DNA from 2 places in the Psychromonas sp. L1A2 genome. Region 2 is predicted to be linked to the other one. Evidence: predicted binding sites of a transcription regulator. Region 2 holds the regulator's gene; the other holds the start of a gene.
The links. Region 2 encodes sigma-54, which starts transcription at its own class of promoters, with help from an activator protein. Its sites were predicted from a motif close to GTTGGCACGNNNNTNGNNT; they were not measured.
Positions count from the first base shown of each region.

Region 1: a site for sigma-54 is predicted at 4,755-4,773, ahead of GQR59_RS18240 (PEP-CTERM sorting domain-containing protein). Genes of this name have one in related genera too.

Region 1 covers NZ_WUAG01000002.1:1,802,392-1,809,999, reverse strand. Annotated here, with positions in the region: gene GQR59_RS18265 (GNAT family N-acetyltransferase) at 1-233, opposite strand, end outside; gene GQR59_RS18260 (hypothetical protein) at 296-1,075, opposite strand; gene GQR59_RS18255 (helix-turn-helix domain-containing protein) at 1,185-1,721, opposite strand; gene GQR59_RS18250 (benzoate/H(+) symporter BenE family transporter) at 1,792-2,982, shown strand; gene GQR59_RS18245 (methyltransferase) at 2,987-4,186, opposite strand; gene GQR59_RS18240 (PEP-CTERM sorting domain-containing protein) at 4,817-5,368, shown strand; gene GQR59_RS18235 (hypothetical protein) at 5,491-5,682, opposite strand; gene GQR59_RS18230 (hypothetical protein) at 5,738-6,391, opposite strand; gene GQR59_RS18225 (hypothetical protein) at 6,893-7,399, shown strand.
Region 2 covers NZ_WUAG01000001.1:520,594-528,201, forward strand. Annotated here, with positions in the region: gene GQR59_RS02230 (winged helix-turn-helix domain-containing protein) at 1-174, shown strand, start outside; gene GQR59_RS02235 (YacL family protein) at 549-914, shown strand; gene mgtE (magnesium transporter) at 990-2,351, opposite strand; gene GQR59_RS02245 (HPr family phosphocarrier protein) at 2,366-2,641, opposite strand; gene rapZ (RNase adapter RapZ) at 2,648-3,490, opposite strand; gene ptsN (PTS IIA-like nitrogen regulatory protein PtsN) at 3,507-3,950, opposite strand; gene GQR59_RS02260 (RNA polymerase factor sigma-54) at 4,048-5,493, opposite strand; gene lptB (LPS export ABC transporter ATP-binding protein) at 5,527-6,252, opposite strand; gene lptA (lipopolysaccharide transport periplasmic protein LptA) at 6,255-6,809, opposite strand; gene lptC (LPS export ABC transporter periplasmic protein LptC) at 6,796-7,359, opposite strand; gene kdsC (3-deoxy-manno-octulosonate-8-phosphatase KdsC) at 7,360-7,608, opposite strand, start outside.

The DNA of each region.
Region 1 (7,608 bases), on a different contig from region 2:
TAAGTGACCCAAGTACGTAAATTATCGCGTTCAGCATAAGCTTTCCAAGATTCATCAGACTCATTTAATTTGTCCAACCACTGCCATTTCTCGCCGACTAAAGAATATAAGAAACGATTAAAACGATACTCTTTGATAATAGACTCGGAAATACTTAACCCTTCAACTTTTGGTTTTTCATTAAGTTGTTCCGCTTGGTTCATTTCTAAATAATAGATAGTCGTTTGACTCATTCTGTTCCCTTAATAACATCATCTCAACTATAACTTTATTCTTATAACAATGCATTTAAGCGCTACTGAGTAGTCGCTTTCTCATATAATTCTTTAAAACCTTTAGTACTAAATACAAAACTTTCTTCGCCTGTATAAGGTTTTAATTTAACGACAGTGTTCTTCATGAATTGATCAAGTACAAAGTCGTTGCCTTCTTCTGTATCTGCATAAAAGGCCACTATTTCTCCTTTACATAAAAGGGTGAATTTAACTAAATCATCATTAACATACATAGGCACTGACTGAGATTTCTGAAGAGATTCATCTTCACACCCTTTTTCCGCACTTGCTTGAAAGAACACGCTCAGGTGCTGATATGATCCCCTACCTAATATAGCGACTAATGATCCACTAACCACTTCTTTAGTAATAATCATTTTCTGTTTTTTATTAATATACCAACCTTTACTATCTTCCACTTTCGTTTGTATAGAAATGTTATCTAAGTACTTAGGCATATCGTCAACATAAATATCTACCGATCTTGCAAAATTTTTCCAACGTTCTTTTACAGGGACATAATAATAAGCTAAATCAATAGCCTGACCATTAACCGTCAACTCCCATAAACCTTTGTAATTAGCATCTTGTATTGCGGCCTGGTCAATAACAACATTTTGAGGGAGCACGTCACCACATGGACTGCATAGTTTTTGAATAACATGGATATTTTCAGTTTGTAAAAGCTGCAAAGCGGCATTCGCTTCTTTTTTGCTTATCCGCTGAGCTTGATCTGCATAAACAATCGTATAAATAGTGCATCCAAGAAACACGACCAACAAACGTTTGATGATACTCATTAGTTTTAACCTTATTCGTATAAGCAATTTATTTTTAAGAAATTGTTTTTTAAGTAATTTTTCTATTAATGATTTTTTATATTAAGTTTCTTATATTAAACTTTTTATATTAAGAGTAGTGAATAATATTAAAAAAACGTAAAGGGATATCGCCAATATTACGATAAATATGTGACTGATTTGCATTAAACTTAGCTTTTTCGCCTGTATTCAATGTCTTCCATTGTCCATCAGCAAAATAGTCCATGCAACCACTGGTGACTACAATATGTTCAATCACACCTATTTGATGAGCCTCTGAATGCTGTTCATGACCCACCGCAAAAGATAATTCAAACATCTCAATACCTGTCTTTTCATCATATTCAAAAACAGTTTCAATACTGACTGTTTGGTCTTGATTAAAACCTGTGGTGTTCGTATCTAGTGGATTTTTTTGACCTAAGAAGTCTGATAAAGGCAGCTCAAAACCTGTCGCTATTTTCCACAGCTTAGCAATTGTCGGACTTGACTCCCCTCGCTCTATTTGCCCTAACATTGCCTTGGAAACACCGCAATGTTGACTTGCAGTATCTAAACTCCAACCTTTATTGGTGCGATTTTTTTTCAGCTGCGTGGCCACTGCTTTATTTATTGAATCAGACATATTTACCTTGTGCGTTATAACAGTCAATGTTAACTTTGGTTTTTTGTACGTTAAAACGCACAGGTCTATTATGAAAACACTTTTCCAACAGGTCAACTCAATAATTGCAGCGATGAGTGCAGGGTTAGTCGCCGTGATCGTCGGATTTTCTAGTTCAATAGCATTAATATACCAATTGGTGATTAATCTAGGCGGTGACAGCCACCTTGTTGCAAGTTGGCTTCTCGCCTTAGGTATTAGTATGGGTATTTTAAGCATTCTACTATCATACTGTTATCGCATTCCAATACTCATTGCTTGGTCTACGCCCGGAGCCGCATTACTGATTGCCAACGTACAAGGCTTTAACCTCAATCAAGCAGTCGGAGGCTTTATTGTCAGTGCATTGTTGCTGTTTATTTTCCCATTATTAATGCCGTTGGATAAATTATTTAAATGGTTACCTACACAGTTAGCTTCAGCAATGTTGGCTGGTATTTTATTGAAGTTTGGTTTTGCTGTTTTTGCACAAATGGAACTGCAACCGATTTTAATTATTAGCATGTTTATCAGTTACTTATTAGCAAAAAGATTGATACCACAATGGACGTTATTAATTGTAATCGCTGTTTCAGTGATCTTAGCTTGGCAGTTACAATTGATTGAAAATAAAGTTATTGAATGGCAATGGAGTGAGTGGCAATTTATTCAGCCAACATTTTCGTGGTCAATTATTGTAGGCATCAGTCTGCCTTTATTTATTGTCACCACTGCTGCTCAAAACTTACCAGGCATAGCAATGCTACAAAGTTTTGGTTATCAAGCTCCTATTAAACGAGTTTTATCAATGACTAGTTTGTTTAATATTATCGTTGCCCCCTTTGGTGGTTATGCACTCAATCTAGCGGCTATCAGTGCTTCAATCTGTATGACTGAAGATGTACATAAAGATGTTAATAAACGTTATTGGGCAAGCATTTGGGCTGGTATTTTTTATATTATTTTAGGGCTGCTAGCTGCCTATATCATTGCTTGGTTCGCTCTTTTGCCAGAGTCGTTAATATTAGCCTTAGCAGGCATTGCACTATTCGGGACCATTACTCATAGCTTACAGCAAAGTGTTAATAGTAAATCTAAACATATTAACGAAGCAGCAGTGATCACCTTACTTATTACAGCCTCACCCATTGCTTTATGGGGATTAAGCTCAGTAATATGGGGCGTTATTGGAGGGCTATTAGTTTTATTTTTCAGTCAATTATCATTTAAAAAACACGATTAAAAAGTTAACGAGATGCCTGAATTAAAAGATTACGAGGGGTAATCTTTACATCACAAAACCTCGATATTTTCACTTGGTAACCCACTTCTTGCAAACTTAAGGCTCGATCATAAACTAACCATAACTCTAAAGGATCACGGAAAAATTGTGACACTAATTCACAGCGTCTTAAGCGATTAAAACGTTCTCTTCCTTGATCTAAATACACTGATAAATCGCCTGGTAATTCGATATTTAGTTGTTTGTATGCTTTAACCCATTCTACAAAACCTCTAAAGTTATTGGATAACAACGTTTTGGGGAAACTGGGTACAGTTAAGTAGTCTTCTGTTTTTAAAAGTGCTTTTTGTAAACAATCAAAACTTAAACGCCACCAAACTTCTTGATCATTTAATTGTGTTTGCCTTTCTCCAGACGTACTTTGTTGTACCACTGCTAACTTTAAGTCTTGCTTGCTTAAAGTGATTGATGACAACAATTGGCTTTGTTGTAAAGCATAAGAGGACACCGCTTGGTAATTGTCATGTTCAGTCAAATGGTAGCAACATGGACTTATGGTTACTTTTTCTGTTAATGCTTTTTTAACACCATTAATAAGATGCACATGTAAATCACCACAAGCATGCAAAGCAACAACATGCTGTTCTTTATTAAGTAATTGGTTCCCCTCTCCCAACAAAACGTTAGCAACAAAGAAAGGTTGTAATATAGATTGTTGTTCGGCTAAGGCCAGACCTTGATTGCATAGCTCAGCATTCCATTCCACTGCACTGATTTGGTTTTTTGTTTTATAATGGATCAATCTTCCTAAATGCCCTTTACCAGCACACCACTCTAAAACAGGCAGGCTCTCACCTATATAATGAGAGAATTGATCTATTTGAACCCATTTTCGTCCTTTAATTCCCTTTTTTAACCAAAAAGGAATCTCGGTATGACTACTCAATTGATCGTATTTAATATCGAAGAGCACATCATTTACATTTAATAGATCGGGAATAAATTGCTTTAATAATGGATATAACAAAGTAGGATTTTGTTGATAACTCATTAATTTAGTGTCATCTATACCGTGTAAAAAGTTAATTAATTCTCTGTTGTCAGAAAAGGAAGGGTAATCATGTAAAATAAAAGCGTTATAATGCCAATATTGTTTCATTGTCGTTAAGTAGCGATCAATTCCATCAAAATTATGTTTTAACATGCGACTTCCCACCACCATTTCAAAAAACATTAAGATTGTTAAACTTTTTCAACACAAACTTTAATCTCAGAACTAATTAATAATTAATATCTAACAATCAATAACATATTACTGAACAACGAAATGATAAAATAATGATCTTAATTTCCACCTCATAAATAAATAATAACGAGTCTGTAACTCTGTCCCAAAATATCAACTAAAAAAATAAACATTTTAAATCAACACCATACTGGCAATAAATATTATTTTAGCAATTAAAGTCAACTATCTCCAATTGGATATCGAAAAATTTTACACTCAATTCACTTCATTACCATCTATTTAATATAAAAATTAAACTAACCAAAAAGAGTTATGATATAAATATCAAGTAAAAATAAACCCATTAAAAAACAAAAGGTTAACGAAAACTTGTAAATTCATAAAAAGTATTACTGCTTAAAATTTACATTATAAATTTATCGGAGGTAAATAATCACCGTTGAATAACTTTACAACTTAAATAAAACATCAAATAAAAAGCACCATTAAACATATAAACAACTGATAAATAACAACTTAATAAGTTGGCACATTACATGCTCTATATACATATGGAATTATCCATTTATACGAAGGAGAGAACACATGAAAAAATTTATTACATTAATCACTAGTTCATTTTTACTTTTTTTAGCAACCAGCTCTGCTTATGCAACGCCTATTGAAGGTGTTATACGATTTACAGGTTCTGCAACAGTGACTGGTACATACCCGACAATTAGTTCAATTGCGTTTACTGATACTTATGTTAGTTTAACTGATGCAAATGTAACAGGTGATTTTGATGGTTTAGAAGGATGGGCTGCAACATTCACTGACTATACTTTCGGAGATTCTTTACCTTATGTACTTTGGGCAGTAGATTCTTTTACATTCACAGCAACTAATTTTTCAATTGATAGCCTTACTCCAGCTCTAGGTGGTGGATTAACAGGTACAATTTCTGGTTCAGGATTCCTTACCAGCATAGACCCTCTATTAGATACAACTAGTGGATTATGGGCAATTACTGGTGAGTTATTAAATGGACAAGTATCTTTCTCTGCGACTACCGTTCCAGCTCCAGCTGGTGCAGCATTATTAGGTTTATCTTTATTAGGTTTTGGTTTCGCTCGTCGTAACAAAAAAACTAAATAAGACGCTTTTCTTTATAAACTGAATAATTCTATAAAGCCTAACAGTCGTTTGATTGTTAGGCTTTTTTATATCAACACTGACTAGTATTAAATATTGATTAAGAAATGCGTACTCAATATATCTTACTTTTTGTCATTAAGTTTAGTATTAGCTTCACTATTTATTTCACAGGCTTTAACTTTATTAGGCTCTTCATTATCTGATGCCACAGGGTCGCTACAACAACTGCCAAAGTGAACGCCATCTAACCATTGTTGCAACTCTTCTTCGCTCGGTTTGTTAGCTTTATTTATTTGTTCTTTTTTATCAGTCATATACTTTCCTTTACAAATAAAAAGATTATTTATTAGAGAATCTTATTAGAAAACCTTAAATACCAATACTATCTAGTATTTCTAAGAACACATCTTCTCGAGTTTTAGGAGTTAAGTTCGGATACAAACGACATAAGCGGATTGCTTGGCTAAACTTCTTTTTACCTAATACACTCAACACTCTTGTAAACAATGTTTCATCTAAAAAGAATGTTTTAACGGCATGTGTTACTGCGTCATCTAAAGAAACATATTGCACACCATCAAACTCAAAGCTTTCATTATCACTGTTCACTTCTAATGCTTCGTTATTAATCACAAGCGCCCAACCTTGATAGTTAATACGCGCTTGCATCATTTCAAACATAGGCCATGCACTACGCTTAAAGCCCTCAAACGCACTACCTTCCAACTCTGACTCTTCTAACTCTTGTTTCGTCCAATTAGACCCGATACTAAGTACTTTCTGATGTTTGGTAGTAAGTGCTTGTTTAACCGCATCACGATAACTATAAATAGAAGGAAATGCAGAACGTTTTACGATACTCGCACACTCTTTACAGCTAGGTAAACTCAGTGCTTGGTGATCTAAGATATTGATTTCGTATTCATGCTTAGGGAACTTAATTTTTTTATCGCTTGGCTCACCACAAAACCAGCAAGTATTGCGATAGTTAAAAGGAACTTCGACAGCAGAGAAAGTGGCCATATTATTTACCCGTAAAAAGAGCTAAGAGTACGTTTTGAATCACCAATAATCAATGATCTAATTTCTTTCGCTACAGATGAGCTAATAAATATTGAGGAAGTGTTGTTATAGAGTTTAATTAAAGTAACGCGATGTAACGATAAAGTTTTTGCTAATACGTAAAAACAGGAAAGGGCAGCCTAAGCTGCCCTAATTTAGTCACACTATCAAATCCATGATAGAAGTTGCTCCATGCAATAAATCCATTTGACTACTGCCATACTAGGCATCCTCTTCCCAAATCCTTTGAGCTTCTTCCTTGTTTCATATCCTTATCCGACAAACATCCAGTTCATCAATCCAACATCCTGCTGGCTTCTTCCATGACACATCCATATTTAATAAACATCCTGCTTATTAACTGCTCCCTATCCTTGGAAGGTGTCCTTTCTACATCCTATAATATCTTCCGTGTTCTTCCTTAACGATAAACATCCTGCTTATCTAACTCCGATCCTTGAAGTGTCCTTATTACATCCTGTAATGCCTTCCGTGTTCTTCCTTAACGATAAACATCCTGCTTATCTAACTCCAATCCTTGAAGCGTCCTTATTACATCCTGTAATGCCTTCCGTGTTCTTCCTTAACGATAAACATCCTGCTTATCTAACTCCAATCCTTGAAGTGTCCTTATTACATCCTGTAATGTCTTCCATGTTCTTCCTTAACGATAAACATCCTGCTTATCTAACTCCAATCCTTGAAGTGTCCTTATTACATCCTGTAATGTCTTCCGTGTTCTTCCTTAACGATAAACATCCTGCTTATCTAACTCCATCAACCCTTGAAGTGTCCTTATTACATCCTGTAATATCTTCCGTGTTCTTCCTTAACGATAAACATCCTGCTTATCCAACTCCAATCCTTGAAGTGTCCTTTTATCATCCTGATAGGATAAATAATCTTTATTTACCCTTTAACAACATCCTGTTGTTTCTTTGCTGTCCGTTGCTGATTTACATCCTGTAAATCATCTACGTTTCTTGTTTGCGGGAGAGATAATACGATGCATTTCTTAAATAAAACCAAGTAAATAAAGAACATACCGACAACAAAGCGAACAAAAAACAAACTTATCATTTAATTTCAAAGACTTAATTTAAAATTAAATTTTTAAAGTGTCTTAAATTAACTATTTAAAGTGAGGATCTACTACGTTGCTAATGGTCGATCTCGCA
Region 2 (7,608 bases):
AGCTTATTAGATGTTCAAGGTTTGCTACTAAAACCTTTTGAATCAAATCGTCTTAAACAAATGTTGATGGTTGCAAGTAAATCTAATGTGGTATTAAAACCACAAGCAGCTTATGAATTAGTACCAACAAATGTTGTTGCTACTGCTGAACTAAAAGTAGCAGTTAATTCTTAATTAATAATTTGCTCGACTATTAGAAAGCCCTTATATATTTATAAGGGCTTTTTTATTTTCTTTTATCTCATTCTCATTCCTATCTATTATTTCTTGAATCCAAGTTATCTATTAGTTATTTTCTTTTTATGATTGATATTTATCACGTCTTTAGTTTTTGTAAATCTGCCTATAAATGATTTTAGTTAATTAATGTGATTGGTATTATCTAACAACTGAAAATAAAAAATAATATTATTCTTTCTCACCTTAATAACACTGATTGTTTTTTAGTCTCTTTTCTATAGTGCCTCAATTCTTTCGTCCTAGTGAATTGGTATAATATTAAAACCTGTTTATACTGCGGGCATAATTCAATAATAGAGATGAATGTAATGGAATTTGACTTTAAAAAAGATTATTTCAGCGATAAAGCAACGGTAAAACTATCAATGGGACATGAAGCTTTTGGTACTTGGTTAGAGCAAGAAGGTCAAAAAAAAAGCTGGGTTGAAGTTTTACTTACGGTTATCGGTCAGTTACAACGACGTGAGATAACTGAATATAAATTAGTCGGCGATGAGTTTGCTTTAGACTTAAATACCGAAGAAGCTATTATTAGTAACCATAGCTTGCATCAATCTGAATCTGAATTAGAAGATGCTAACGATTTAAGTTTTTATGATCAAGAGATTCAAGCTGAGTGTGGTTTAGAGGACTTCTTGAATCTATTGGAGTCATGGTTAGAGTTCATTGGGTAATAGCAAACTAACCATCTATCTATCTTTAGTAATAATATAAACTAGATGATTAGTCATGATATTCATATGTAAGGTTTAATGACGTAGGACTAGTGTTGCCATCCCTAAAAATGAAAATAGGCCAATAACATCAGTAACAGTTGTTAATGCCATACCACCCGCAAGCGCAGGATCTATTTTATATTTGTGCATTAACAATGGGATACAAACGCCTGCAATCCCTGCAATAGAAAGGTTAATGAACATCGCACCTGCAATGATATAACCAACTTGCATATCTCCTTTCCACAAGACGACGGCTGTGGCGACTAAAACAGCCCAAATCATACCGTTTAACAGGCCAATGGCCGCTTCTTTACCAATTAACCAACGTGTATTACTGCTGCTGATATGGCCAACTGCAATACCACGAATAACTAAGGCTAATGTTTGATTACCGGCAATACCGCCCATACTCGGTACGATGGTCATTAAGACGGCTAATGTTGCTACTTGCTCTAGAGTAGCTTCGAACATATTGGAAACAGAGGCGGCAATAAAAGCGGCAATTAAATTAACAGATAACCATACCGTACGACGTTTAGCACTAGGCAAAATAGGGGCGAAGGTATCTTCGTCATCATCCATACCTGCCATACCCATCATCGAGTGTTCTGCATTTTCTCGAATAATGTCTACGACATCATCAATCGTTATACGGCCTAATAATTGTTTGTTATCATCAATAACAGGGGCTGAAATCCAGTCATGTCGTTCAAATAGTTTGGCTATTTCATTTTCTTCCATTAATACTTGAAGCGGTTCTGTATCATGCTTCATTACATCACTGATGATAGAAGTGGGTTCTACTGTTAATAAAGTTGATAAAGAAACGTCACCGAGTAGCTTATTATCAGTATCAACGACATATAATGCATCAGTCGTATCGGGTAACGAACCTTTTAAACGTAAATAGCGCAGTACGACTTCAATGGTTACATCAGGACGAACCGTAACTGTATCGGTATTCATCATCGAGCCAGCAGTGTCTTCAGGAAATGCTAAAGCCAGTTCAACTCTTTGCCTGTCCTGTGTATCCATTTGTTCTAATACAGCTCTATAGACACTGTCAGGGATGCCTCTTAATACATAAGCTAAACCATCGGTTTCCATGCCTTCTGTTGCTGCGACAAGGTTATCTGTTCCCATTAAATTAATGATGCCATCTTTCGCATCTTCGTTTAATTCTTCTAGGATTTCACCGTGTTGATCATGGTCTGTTAAGTTCCATAATACTTTACGATCTGCAGGAGGGGAGGATTCTAATAAAAAGGCGACATCACAAGCAGGCATTTTATCTAAAATGCTGCGTGCTAAAACAAACATACCGTGTTCAAGTGCTTTTTTTACTTCTTGAAGTCGTAGCTGGGTATTATCAACTTTAGTGTTTTCCAGCATACTTGCCCCTAGTATTATTCTTCTTCTAAAAACTTATTTTCGATGAGCTCAGTAACGGCTAACATCGCTTCTTGTGCTTGTGCACCTTGCGCTTCTATTTCAATTTCTTGACCAAAACAAGTTTCTAACACTAATAAACCAAGTACGCTACCAGCATCTGCTTTTTTTTCATTGTGTGTGATGGTGATTTGCGCATCAAAAGCATTAACTAATTCGACTAGTTTTATTGTTGCACGTGTGTGCAAACCGAGTTTGTTTTGTATTGTAATTGTTTGCTTAATTTTATCCAACAGGAATTACTCCTTTAAACATTTATGTTCAATTTGTATTTGGTACTTATGTTTAAAACGTGCCGCTATTTGTTCTGTGACATAGACAGAACGATGTCTACCGCCAGTACAACCAATAGCTATGGTGACATAGTTGCGGTTGTTTTGCTCTAGATGCGGCAGCCAAGTTAAAAAGAGGTTTTCGATATTAGTGATAGTTTCTTTGACTAATGGGAAGGCACTTAAATAGTCTTGAATAAGTTTATCTTTGCCTGAGTATTCTTTTAAGTTTTTTTCCCAGTATGGGTTAGGCAAAAAACGCACATCAAAAATATAATCGGCATCTTGCGGGTGTATATGTTTAAAACCAAAAGATTGGAAAATAACTAATAAATTACTCTTAGTCGAGCCTTGCAAGTATATTTTTAGGTGTTCATTTAAATTATGAACAGATAGGGCTGTTGTATCAATTGAAAAAGCAGAGAGTGCTTGTAGTGGTGCTAACATCTCTTTTTCCAATTCTAAGGCTTGAGATAAAGAGTGTTTTTGTTTAGAAAGAGGGTGTAAACGGCGAGTCTCACTATATCGGCGAATTAATTCACTGGTTAGCGCATCTATATAGATGATTTCTAATTCTACTTTTTTTTGCAATGATTCAACAAGGTGCTTAATTTCATCAACTTTAGTTGGCATATTACGTATATCTAAGGTGACCGCTACTTTATTATCTTTTGGGTCGACCGTATCAATTAATTGTTCTAGTAATTGATACGGGACACCGTCAATACAGTTGTAACCTAAATCTTCAAGTACATGGAGGGCAATTGTTTTTCCTGATCCTGAACGACCGCTAATAACAATTAACTTCATATCTACTCCTGTGATTTTATAACGTCAGTAATTCAAATAACTCTTGGTTGCTTTGCGCACTTCGTAATTGGCGTAAAAACTGTTTATCTAGTAACTTTTGACTTATTTCTGATAAGGCAGAAAGGTATTGCTTACAAAGATCTTCTGGCACGAATATAGCAAATAATATATCGACTTTATTACCGTCATATGAATCATAATCAATGCCTGTTTCACATTGTAGAAAGACTGCTGTTGCTGGTAATTCACTAGAAATTTTGACGTGAGGAATAGCGATACCTGAGCCTACTCCCGTCGACCCAATTTTCTCTCGTGCAATCAAGCTTTCGAATAACTCTTGCGCATCTAAGTTTAATTCTTTAGCCGCAATAAGACTGATTTTTTCTAAAGCACCTTTTTTACTAGTGCAGGCAGTTTGGCAGAATACTGAATCTTTATTTAATAAAGTAGATATTTTCATAATATATAGTTTAACTGTACTTAATGGACGCGCGAGTTTAGCAGGTTAGCATTAAATAACTATAGTTAATCCCAATTTTATTTGCGTTGCTCACTAATTAAAGTAATTGCTTTCGCTGGTTAGAAGGTGGAATACCTAATGATTCTCGGTACTTAGCAATAGTACGTCTTGCTACTTGAATACCTTTTTCTTCTAATAACTGCGTTATTTTGTTATCACTTAAAGGTTTAGTCGTTAATTCTGCGGCAACGAGCTTTTTAATTAAAGCACGGATAGCTGTTGATGAACATTCACCACCGCCATCGGTTGCAACATGACTCGAAAAGAAAAACTTCAATTCATAAATGCCACGAGGAGTATGCATAAACTTCTGCGTAGTCACTCGAGAAATGGTTGATTCATGCATTTCGACTTCAAAGGCAACATCATTTAAAACCATTGGTTTCATCGACTCATCGCCGTATTCAAAGAAAGCTTGTTGTTGTTGCACAATACAGTTCGATACTTTTAATAGTGTTTCATTGCGGTTTTCTAAGCTTTTGATGAACCATTTCGCTTCTTGCAAATGGCCTTTAATGAATTGAGAATCGGTTTTACTGATGTTACCTGAGCACATATTTGCGTATTGTTGGTTAATCGATAAATTAGGATCGCAATCTTGATTTAATGAAACTCGCCATTGTCCTTGAATCTTTTTAACATAGACATCTGGAATAATATATTGTGTTTCACTTGTTTCAACACCATTACCTGGTCGAGGTTCTAAGCTTTGAATTAAGCGCATGATTTCTGCAAGTTGTGCTTCTTTGAATTTACTTTTACGTGCAAGTGTTCTGTAATCCCTGTTACCAAGAAGATCCATGTACTGTTCAAGTATTTGAATAGCTTCGTCACGCCATTGCGTTGTATTCGGTAATTGGCGAAGTTGAATTTGTAAACACTCTTGAGTGGTACGAGCCGCGACACCTAGTGGATCGAAATGTTGGATTCGTTTTAATACTACCTCTACTTCATCTAATTCCAAATCTTCTAAATCAGCTTTTAAGCTATCTAAAATACTTTCACAGTCAGTGGTCAAATATCCTGACTCATCAATAGAATCGATAATTGCCATTGCAATGACTTGATCCGTTTCAGTAAAAGGCGTTAATTGCATTTGCCATAATAAATGGTCTTGTAGAGAAGTCGAAGATTCTCCCTGATAGACTGTACTTTCACCGTCATAAGCAACAGCACTAGAGGTGTTACCTGTAATAGGCGTAGAGTTATAAGATTCTTCCCATTCTTTTTCTGCAGGAAGATCATCTGAAAATTCTTGTTGGGAAATGGCTTCTGAAGTATCAACTTCACTGCTATCAGCTTCTTTGACTAACTCTTCAGTACCCGTTTGATCATCTTGCTCTAAAAGAGGATTTGAATCTAATGCGTTTTGAATCTCCTGTTGGAGATCGAGCGTTGATAGCTGCAATAGTTTTATTGCTTGCTGTAATTGAGGGGTCATCGCTAATTGCTGACCCATTTTCAATTGTAAACCCTGTTTCATCAAAACATATCTTCCTGAACGTATGGTTACGATTTAAAGTTTAAACTCTTCACCTAGATAAACGCGCTTCACATGGTCGTTTGCTAATATCTCGTCTTGTGTGCCTACGGCTATGATTTCTCCGTGGCTCACTATATATGAATGCTCACAAACATCTAATGTTTCTCTTACATTATGGTCTGTAATCAGTACGCCTAGACCGCGATCACGTAATTGTTGAATAATATTTTTTATATCAATGACCGATATAGGGTCAACCCCTGCAAAGGGCTCATCTAACAAGATAAATTTTGGCTCAGTTGCTAGTGCTCGTGCAATTTCTACACGTCGTCGTTCACCACCAGATAAACTCATTCCTTTACTGTTACGGATATGGGTGATGTGAAATTCTTCTAACAGTGTATTTAGCTTTTCATCTCGTTGTGGCTGCGTTAGTTCTTTACGAGTCTGCAAAATCCCCATAATATTTTCAGTCACGGTTAAGCGGCGGAATATAGAGGCTTCTTGTGGTAGGTAGCCAATACCTTTTTGTGCTCGAATATGCATCGGATCGCTAGAGATATCTTCGTCATCGATAACGATACTGCCATGGTCTTGTTTAACGAGCCCAACAACCATATAAAAAGAGGTTGTTTTTCCCGCTCCATTGGGACCTAATAAACCAACTATCTCGCCTGTTTTAACTGTTAGGCCGACACCATTTACAACAGTACGTCCTTTATAACTTTTAACTAATCCGCTTGCTCGTAATTCTGCCATATTTACTGTTCTCCAGTCGTTTTTGGAGTAGAAGATTTAGTTGAATCTGTGCTTTTGTCTTTTTCAAACTGAGCCGGCAAAAAGACTGTTTGTACACGTTCTTTTTTGCTTTGATCGGTCGTGACATTCAGTTCTTGGCTTTCTAAGAAATAAACTATTTCACCACCATTTACCTGACTATCTAATTGTTTCACTTGTGCGCTTTTAGATAATGTTATTTTGCCTTTTGCGACTTCATAACTGATATTTTTTGCTTCTGCATCAAGTGGTTTTCCATCATCTTGTATTTGATGAAATGTTGCTACATTACCTTCTGCAATCATAATTTCATGATTGGGTTTAGTACCACGGATAACCGTTAGTTTATCTGCCGTAATTTTAATGGAGCCTTGCGTAAGTAAAACCTCATCAGTAAAAACGACTGTGTTAGTTTTCAAACTTGCATGTTGTTTTATAGAAGAAACATGAATAGGTTGATCGAAATCAGACTCTAATGCTGAAGCATTTACATTAAACAGCGAAATAGTAAGTAAAACTGTTAATTTATTTAGATTCATTAAGGTATACCGCTTTTATATTAGAATTAAGTTTCATTTCTTCTGTGACCATTGATGCCCAAAATCCAACACCTTCTTGTTTAACTTGTGGTCCTGTCCATGTGACTTTTTGGTCGCTGCTAATTTCTTTACTATCCAGTTGCAATGTTGCTTGAGCTGTAGACATTGTTTGTACTAATTGATCTTTACTGAGATTCTCAACTAAAACGTCTCCTGATAATAGTAAGTTATATTTTTCTGTCAATGTGCCTGTTTTACTGGTTAATTGCCATGTTGTTATAACATCTGTTTTTTTATCTTTGGTATAAACAATCACTTTAGGATATTCAAATAAAGTGGTGTCATTTTCAGGGTAATTAGTCATTTTCTCTGCAAACACACGATAATCATTAAAGCCAAACTCATCGTAATGGTTACTTTGTACATCGTCAGCAATATAACTAGGATGATGATCAGGAAGAGATGGAAGTTCTGTATCTGGTTTTACATATATCCATACTATAAATGCAACTAATAGGGCTATAAAAGGAATGCTCTTGCGTTTGTTCATTTATTCGCTTTTACCTTGAGTCATTGAAAGTTGTCCATGGCATTGTAAAAATAAGTCACAAATTTCACGTACTGCTCCAAATCCACCTTTAACGGTTGTCACTAGATCCGCCTTTTGTAAAACCAATGGATGAGCGTCATTAACCGCTATTCCTAAGCCTGACTGTTCCATGACTGGTAAGTCTACAACATCGTCACCGATGTAAGCCGTTTGCTCGGGTGTTAGATTGAGTTTTTCTAATAATGAGTT